4 regions of the Rhodoferax mekongensis genome follow, and region 3 is predicted to be linked to each of the others. Evidence: predicted binding sites of a transcription regulator. Region 3 holds the regulator's gene; each other region holds the start of a gene.
What was found. The regulator sigma-54, encoded in region 3, starts transcription at its own class of promoters, with help from an activator protein. The targets are predictions, from matches to a motif close to TGGCANGNAANCTGCTTT.

Region 1: a site for sigma-54 is predicted at 1,072-1,089, ahead of RAN89_RS03270 (ammonium transporter). Genes of this name have one in related genera too.
Region 2: a site for sigma-54 is predicted at 1,369-1,386, ahead of RAN89_RS14915 (transglutaminase family protein). Genes of this name have one in related genera too.
Region 4: a site for sigma-54 is predicted at 1,200-1,217, ahead of RAN89_RS15770 (CmpA/NrtA family ABC transporter substrate-binding protein). Genes of this name have one in related genera too.

The regions. Positions count from the first base shown of each region.
Region 1 covers NZ_CP132507.1:669,040-671,239, forward strand. Annotated here, with positions in the region: gene RAN89_RS03270 (ammonium transporter) at 1-1,000, opposite strand, end outside; gene metX (homoserine O-succinyltransferase MetX) at 1,271-2,200, shown strand, end outside.
Region 2 covers NZ_CP132507.1:3,131,698-3,133,897, reverse strand. Annotated here, with positions in the region: gene RAN89_RS14915 (transglutaminase family protein) at 1-1,281, opposite strand, end outside; gene RAN89_RS14910 (DNA internalization-related competence protein ComEC/Rec2) at 1,439-2,200, shown strand, end outside.
Region 3 covers NZ_CP132507.1:193,498-195,697, reverse strand. Annotated here, with positions in the region: gene lptB (LPS export ABC transporter ATP-binding protein) at 1-202, shown strand, start outside; gene RAN89_RS00890 (RNA polymerase factor sigma-54) at 318-1,916, shown strand; gene RAN89_RS00885 (THUMP domain-containing class I SAM-dependent RNA methyltransferase) at 1,913-2,200, shown strand, end outside.
Region 4 covers NZ_CP132507.1:3,315,013-3,317,212, forward strand. Annotated here, with positions in the region: gene RAN89_RS15760 (GNAT family N-acetyltransferase) at 1-309, shown strand, start outside; gene RAN89_RS15765 (ANTAR domain-containing response regulator) at 360-1,007, shown strand; gene RAN89_RS15770 (CmpA/NrtA family ABC transporter substrate-binding protein) at 1,398-2,200, shown strand, end outside.

The DNA of each region.
Region 1 (2,200 bases), 480 kb from region 3:
CGAATGCAGTGCTACCGAAAATGCCTGCTGCAATGCCACCCCAAGTGCCGCACAGGCCGTGCAGCGGCCACACGCCCAGCACGTCGTCAATCTTCCATTTGTTCTGGGTCAGGGTGAACATGACCACAAAAATGGCGCCGGCCACCCCGCCCACCACCAATGCGCCCAGCGGGTGCATGAGGTCGGAACCGGCGCATACGGCCACCAGACCGGCCAGCGGGCCGTTGTGCACAAAGCCGGGGTCGTTTTTGCCCATGAGCAGGGCCACCAGCGTGCCGCCCACCATGGCCATGAGCGAGTTCACCGCCACCAGGCCGGACATTTTGTCGAGCAGCTGAGCACTCATCACATTGAAGCCGAACCAACCCACGATCAAAATCCACGCGCCCAAGGCGAGGAAGGGAATGCTGCTGGGCGGGTGCGCCGACATCGCGCCATCTTTGCGGTAACGGTTGCTGCGGGCACCCAGCAAGAGCACGGCACCCAAAGCGATCCAACCGCCCACGGCGTGCACCACCACGCTACCGGCAAAGTCGTGAAACTCGTCGCCGGTGAGCGCCTTGATCCAGGCTTGCACGCCGAAGTGCTGGTTCCAGACAATGCCTTCAAAGAAGGGGTAGACCACACCGACGATGACGGCCGTGGCAATGAGCTGCGGCCAGAACTTGGCCCGCTCGGCAATGCCGCCCGAAATGATGGCGGGAATGGCAGCGGCAAAGGTCAGCAGAAAGAAGAACTTCACCAGCTCGTAGCCGTTCTTGGCGGCCAGTTGCTCGGCACCGACAAAGAAGGTGGTGCCGTAGGCCACGGCGTACCCGACCACGAAATACACCACGGTAGACACCGAGAAGTCCACCAGGATCTTGACCAGCGCGTTCACCTGGTTCTTGCGGCGCACGGTGCCGAGTTCCAGAAAGGCAAAACCGGCGTGCATGGCCAGCACCATGATTGCGCCCAACAAAATGAACAAGGCATCCGCGCCCTGTTTTAGTGCTTCCATACGAGTCCTTTGGTCGTTAAATGCTTTTGATTGGTGCAAAACCATCGAAAAATGGCTTTGCGCACCAAAATAAAGCAAAAACCACGCCAGACATTCCAAGCTGGTGCATGGTGATGCGATGGACCCCGAAAAAGGCGTCCCTTGCTATACTCGCCACCCACAGCGCCAATTTGCTCCAGCTTGCGGGCGCTTAATAAATTCAGCTAAACACGGACCCGCCTTCTGGCATTGCAACCCGGCCCGCGTTTAGCGCTGCCGGGTTTTGTTTTTATGCTGATTGCCACGCCCCAAACCATGCGCTTTGATACCCCTTTGCTGCTGCAAAGCGGGGAGTCCATCCATGGCTATTCCTTGAGTTACGAGACCTACGGCACGCTCAACGCCGACAAGTCCAACGCCGTGCTGGTCTGCCATGCCCTGAACGCTTCGCACCATGTAGCGGGTGTTTATGAGGGTCAGGACAAGTCCGAGGGCTGGTGGGACAACATGATCGGCCCGGGCAAGTCTGTGGATACGGACAAGTTTTTCGTCATCGGCGTCAACAACCTCGGCTCCTGTTTCGGCTCCACCGGCCCCATGCACACCCACCCCGACACGGGCAAGGTCTATGGCGCGGACTTTCCAGTGGTCACCGTCGAAGATTGGGTGAACGCCCAAGCGAAATTGTTGGACGCGTTGGGTATCGAGACCTTGGCCGCGGTCTTGGGTGGCAGCTTGGGCGGAATGCAAGCCCTGAGCTGGACGCTGCAATACCCCGAGCGCATGCGCCATGCGGTGGTGGTGGCCAGTGCGCCCAACCTCACGGCTGAGAATATTGCGTTCAATGAAGTTGCGCGCCGTGCCATCGTGACCGACCCCGACTTTCATGGCGGTCATTTTTACGAGCATGGCGTCATCCCCAAGCGCGGCCTGCGCATCGCCCGCATGATCGGCCACATCACGTACCTGAGCGATGACGTGATGAACGAGAAGTTTGGCCGCGAGCTCAAAGACGCCGTGCTGGCCAGCGCCAACGGCTACAAGTACAGCACGCAGGACGTGGAGTTCCAGATCGAGAGCTACCTGCGCTACCAGGGCGACAAGTTTGCGGAGTACTTTGATGCCAACACGTATCTGCTGATCACCCGCGCGCTGGACTACTTTGACCCGGCCAAAGCCTTTGGCGGCGACTTGAGCCGGGCCCTGGCCCGAACCCGCGCC
Region 2 (2,200 bases), 950 kb from region 3:
ACCCGCATCTTCTGCGGTGTAGTGGGTGGGCTTGCGCTCGTCGGTGAACAGGGCGGGGTTGTTCCACACCTTTTGTTTGTCGGCACGCCAGTAGATGTTGAGCGCCCAGCGCGGCAGCTGCTCGCCGGGGTACCACTTGCCCTGGCCGAAGTGCAGAAAGCCGCCTTGGCCGTATTCGTCGCGCAGTTTGTGCACCAGCTCGGTGGCGAAGCCCCGCTTGGTGGGGCCCAGGGCGTCGGTGTTCCACTCGGGCGCATCACGGTCGTTCACCGCCACAAAGGTGGGCTCGCCACCCATGGTCAGGCGCACATCGCCGGCCACGAGTTCGGCGTCTACCGCGTCGCCCAGGGTCATGACCTCAGCCCACTGCTCGGGCGTGTAAGGCTTGGTGACGCGGGGGGACTCGTACATGCGGGTGACTTGCATGTGATGTTGGAACTCCACCTCGCACTTGTCCACGCCGCCCTCGATCGGGGCTGCGCCGCTGGGCTGCGGGGTGCAGGCCAGCGGGATGTGGCCCTCGCCTGCCAGCAAGCCGCTGGTCGCGTCCAGCCCGATCCAGCCTGCGCCGGGCAGATAGACCTCGCACCAGGCGTGCAGATCGGTGAAGTCGATTTCGGTGCCGCTGGGGCCGTCCAGGGATTTGACGTCCGGTGCCAGCTGGATCAGATAGCCCGACACAAAGCGCGCTGCCAGCCCGCAATGGCGCAGCAGTTGCACCAGCAGCCAGCCGGAGTCACGGCACGAGCCGCTGGCCAGGGTCAGGGTTTCTTCCGGCGTTTGCACACCGGGCTCCATGCGGATGGTGTAGCTGACGGCCTTGTGCACCAGCTGGTTGATGTAGACCAGAAAGTCGATGGTGCGACGTTCCTTGCGGTCTATGCCGTCCAGGAATTTTTGGAAGGTGGGGGTCAGTGGTTCGGCAGCCAGGTAGGGCGCCAACTCTTGGGCCAGCAGCTTGTCGTACTTGAATGGGAAGTTCTCGGCTGTGGGTTCCAGGAAGAAGTCAAAGGGGTTGTACACCGCCATTTCGACCACCAGGTCGACCGTGACTTTGAACTCCTTGGTTTTTTCGGGGAACACCAGGCGGGCCTGGTAATTGGCAAACGGGTCCTGTTGCCAATTGATGAAGTGGGTGCTGGGCTCGACCTTGAGCGAGTAAGAAATGATCTTGCTGCGGCAGTGCGGGGCAGGGCGCAGGCGGATGACTTGGGGACCGAGGTTGACCAGACGGTCGTACGAGTAATGGGTAACGTGGTTCAGCGCTGCGTGAATGGACATGGGCCGGTCTCGGTAGATCTCACAGGGGACGCTGTGCAGCGGTTGCCGCACGGCCCCCATACTAACAATCGGGTTTGACAGGCTTTCCAAGCAAGGTCCGCGCCATGGGCTTTCTGAGTGCTTCACACCACAATGTGGCTGGCGTTAGCATGAAGGCATGTATGCAGCGGCACCCCGACTGGCTGGAGGGTCCCGCACCGGCCTCGCGCTCGGTGCGGGCCTGTTGGCCGGCATCGCTTTGCAGCTGCAGCAGGCCGCATTGGCGGTGTGGTGGGTTTATGCAGTGTTTGTGCTGCTGGCGCCCGCTCTCTATGCGCGGGTAGCTACCAAAAGAATAGCAAGTGCACGGGTGCAATGCCTGGTGCTGATCGCCGGGCTTGCGTTTGCCTGGGGCCTCACCGGTTTGCGGGCGGTGGTGTTTGTGAACCAGGCCCTGAACCCGGCGCTTGAAGGGCGCGATGTGTGGGTGACCGGGGTGGTGGCCGACATGCCGCAGGCCACCGAGGCGGGGGTGCGCTTCCGCTTCGCCCCTGAAGAAGCCACGTTGGATGGTCAGCCCGTGCGCCTTCCGGCCTTGCTGGATGTGGGCTGGTACACCAGTGCCTACAACGCACAAGCCCAGCTTCCTGAGCTGCAGCGCCCGCCGGCGGACGTGCGGGCCGGCCAGCGCTGGCGCCTGCAACTGCGCCTGAAAGCGCCACACGGCAGCGCCAACCCCCATGGGTTTGACTACGAGCTGTACTTGTGGGAGCAGGGCGTGCAGGCCACCGCTTATGTGCGCGCCACTGCCAGCGCGCCGGTGCCGCAGTTGCTGGGGCAGACCTGGCAGGCGCCCGTCGCCCTGGCCCGCCAATGGACGCGGGAGCGCATCCTCACCCATGTGGCAGATGCCCGCTCAGCCGGCTTGCTGGCAGCGCTG
Region 3 (2,200 bases):
GATTCAACGCATCATCAATTTCCTGAAGGCACGAGGCATTGGCGTGCTCATCACCGACCATAACGTGCGCGAAACGCTGGGTATTTGCGACCACGCCTACATCATCAGCGACGGGCACGTGCTGGCCGAAGGCACTCCGGCCGATATCGTGAACAACGCCGATGTCCGCCGTGTCTACCTCGGCGAAAACTTCAAGATGTGACCATGACCCCCACGCTCCACTGCTGTGCGGGTCGCTGCCCCCCAAGGGGGCAAATTTGCCTTGGGGCGGCCCTGCGGCAAATTGCCGCTCTCTCCGATGACAGGCTTGTTTTGACATGAAGCAAGGATTGTCTTTACGCGTCTCGCAGCATCTGGCGCTCACCCCGCAGCTGCAACAATCCATCCGCTTGCTGCAACTCTCCACGCTGGAGCTCAGCCAGGAGGTGGAGCAGATGCTGGACGAAAACCCCTTCCTGGAGCTCACCGAAGAGCGTGCTGAGCGGGAAGACTTTGGCCTGGATGCGGTGGATGCACCGGTGAGTGATGGAGACCGTCTATCCGAAGAGGCTGACTTTGCTCCTCATTCGATAGCTGACTACGCAAGCAGTACAAGCGCTAGCAGCTCGAATGAGGATGAGACGACTCCGCTGTCCGGCAGCGATGAACCCGACTGGGAGGGCGACGGCACCACTGAGATGACCCCCGACGACGGCGAATGGGGTGTGGATGCCAAAGCCAAAACCAACAACCTGGACGACGACGAGCAGAAGGATGCGACCGAACTGGCACGTTCGGGCGAGTCTTTGCAGTCCTTTCTGCACCGCCAAGCCGCCGCTTTGCGCTTGAGCGCCGAGGATGCGGCCGCACTGCGCTTCCTGATCGAGTCCCTCAACGACGACGGCTACCTGGAAGACCCGCTGGCCGAGCTAGCCCAGAGTCTGCACCCTGCCGACGAAGAGCAGCTCCACGAACTGGTGCACCACTTCACTGTGGCATTGGGCCTGCTTCACAGCCTGGAACCGGTCGGTGTCGGTGCGCGTGACTTGGGTGAATGTTTGCGCTTGCAACTGCGGGCATTGCTGACCACCGCGGATGAAGATGGCGAATTGGATCGCACTGAGGTACTGCAGGTGGCTTTGGCCATTTGCAAGCAACCCATGGAACTGCTGGCCCGTCGCGACATCAAGCGCCTCGTGCAAGCAGGTGTGGGTAGCGATGCTCTGGTGCGCGAGGCCATTGCACTCATAGCCCGTCTGGAGCCCAAGCCCGGCCGCCGCTTTATGGATGTGGAGCGCAATATCGTCGTGCCTGATGTGCTGGTGGTGCCCATCGGCAAGGTGGGCGGAATGCCCAAATTCCGGGTGCAACTGAATCCGGATGTGATGCCGCGCCTCAAGGTGCACGACATTTACGCCAATGTGCTGCGCAACCACAAAGCCAGCTCCAGCCACGCCGGTCTGCAGCAGCGCCTGCAGGAGGCGCGCTGGTTTATCAAGAACATCCAACAGCGCTTTGACACCATCCTGCGCGTGAGCACAGCGATTGTGGAGCGTCAAAAAAACTTCTTCACCCATGGCGAACTGGCCATGCGCCCGCTGGTGCTGCGCGAAATTGCAGACGAACTGGGCTTGCATGAATCCACCATCAGCCGGGTGACCACTGCCAAATACATGGCGACGCCCTTCGGCACGTTTGAGTTGAAGTACTTCTTCGGCTCCGGCCTGGGCACTGAGTCTGGCGGCAACGCCTCCAGCACGGCGGTGCGGGCGCTGATCAAGCAGTTCATCGCTTCCGAGAGCCCGAAAAAGCCCTTGAGCGACAACCAGATTTCCGACATGCTCAAAGAGCAGGGCATTGAATGCGCCCGGCGCACCGTGGCCAAATACCGCGAGGGCCTGAAGATTGCCCCCGCCTCACTCCGCAAAGCGCTATGAACCAATTGACTCTCTTTCTCCCCTGCGCCGCCGGCGTGGAGGAATATCTGGCGCCGGAGATTTTGCAGATCACCGGCTTACCACCCGGCTGCATCACCAAGCAGCGCGGGGGCGTGGCCGTGCGCACCGGGTTTGAGCATGCGATGCTGCTCAACCTGTACAGCCGCTTGGCCCAGCGGGTGTTGGTGCTGGTGTCGTACACCGAATACCGCAGCGAGCAGGACCTGTACCGCGCCGCCATGCAAGTGGCGTGGGAGCGCTGGTTCACTCCGCGCGAAAGTATC
Region 4 (2,200 bases), 770 kb from region 3:
CGTATTGCCGCCCTGAGTCGCAGTGAAGTGGTGATGTATGCCACGGTCGTAGATGGCAATCAGGCCTGCGCCGCTGGCACTGCCAGTTTCAGTCGCGGCTGGATGGGGATCCACGGCATGCGCACCGTGCTGACGCAACGCCAACGCGGCATGGCCAGCGCCATCCTCGCGGCATTGGCACAGGAAGGATTGCGCAGAGGTATCGAAGACGCGTTTTTGCAAGTCGAGGCAGAGAACGCAGGAGCCCGCGCGCTCTATGCCCAAAACGGCTTCGCCACGGCGTGGACCTACCACTATTGGCGAGCATGACACCGCACCCCAGCCCATCTTTGGCGTGAATCTTGCGTCAATTAATTCCCATGTCTGAGCCCCTGCGTATTGTTGTGATCACCTCTGACCTGGTCGTCGAAGACCCGGAGGACACCCACGCGCTGGACCAGGCCGAACGTTCGCGCAGCTTGCGCATAGGCCTGCTGGAAAGCGGCTTTAACCTGATCGCCTCCCTGCCTGCTGACGTGTTTTTGACGGAAAGGCTCGCGCAGTTGCAGCCTGACATGATCATCGTGGACGCGGAGAGCGACGCACGGGATGCCCTGGAACACGTGGTGATGGCCACCCGCGATGAGCGCCGCCCCATCGTCATGTTCACCAATGATCACGACACCCGTACCGCCCGCGAAGCCGTGGCAGCGGGTGTGTCGGCCTACATCGTGGCTGGCCTGCAAGCCGAGCGCATCCGGCCGATTCTGGATGTGGCCATGGCCCGCTTTGAGCAGGACCAGGCGCTGCGCCGCGAACTGGCAGACACCCGCAATGAGCTGAACGAACTCTCCACCGCCCTGAAAGACCGCAAGGTCATAGACCGGGCCAAAACCCTGCTGATGCAGCGGCAGCAGCTCAGCGAAGAGGCCGCTTACGCCAAACTGCGCAAAACCGCGATGGACAAGAACCTGAAGATCGTGGAAGTCGCCCAGCGCATGCTGGACGTGGCGGACTTACTGGGCTGACGCCACAGCACAACCTGATTTGGTGCGCTGCACAATTGCAGTGCACGCGCACCCCGCACCCGACCTTTCTTTCGGCCTTCATAGATAGAAACACCCCTAGCGCCGATGTCTATTGCGCAAGCAGCTATGTATTTCATAGCAATTCAGGCCCGCACCATGGAAGCCCACATGTTCGAAGCGGCATAAAACACCTGGCACAGACATTGCATTAGTCCTGACAAGACCGGCAACGGTCATGCAAACGCCCCGTCCAACGGCGGGCTGGGTGAATGCAAAAGGACAAAGGCGTCCCCACGGGTTCGATTGCGCACAGCGCGTCGAACCCCGTGTGGACGCCTTTTTTGTTTTCTGCCTTTGTTTTGTGTGTTTAAACCTTCTGGAGCTACTGACATGACGGATCTTCTGAAAGCCAAACTCAGCCGCCGCGCTGTTCTGCAAACCGCTGCCGTGGGCGCCATCGGCATTGACCCTGCGCTGCGCGCTGCGGTGTATGCCGCAGGTTCCGACGCTCCTGAGAAAACAGAAGTCAAAATCGGCTTCATCCCGCTGACCGACTGCGCCAGCGTGGTGATGGCCTCCGTCCTGGGTATCGACCAGAAATACGGCGTCAAGATCATCCCCACCAAGGAAGCCAGCTGGGCCGGCGTGCGTGACAAGCTGGTCAACGGCGAGCTGGACTTTGCCCATGTACTCTACGGCCTGGTCTATGGCGTGCACCTCGGCATCGGCGGCCCCAAGAAAGACATGGCGGTGCTGGCAACCCTGAACAACAACGGCCAGGCGATCACCCTGTCCAAAAAGCTGGCTGAGAAAGGCGCTGTGGACGGTGCAGGTCTGGCCAAGTTGATGGCCAGCGAGAAGCGTGAATACACCTTTGCGCAAACCTTCCCCACCGGCACCCACGCCATGTGGCTGTACTACTGGCTCGCGGCCAACGGCATCAACCCGCTGCAAGATGCCAAGGCCATCACCGTGCCCCCACCCCAGATGGTTGCCAACATGCGTGTGGGTAACATGGATGGCTTCTGCGTCGGCGAACCCTGGAACCACCGCGCCATCATCGATGGCATCGGCATCACGGCGACTACCACCCAGGACATCTGGAAAGACCATCCTGAAAAGGTGCTGGGCACAACCGGTGACTTTGTGAAGAAGTACCCCAACACCGCCCGCGCGGTGACCGCCGCCATTCT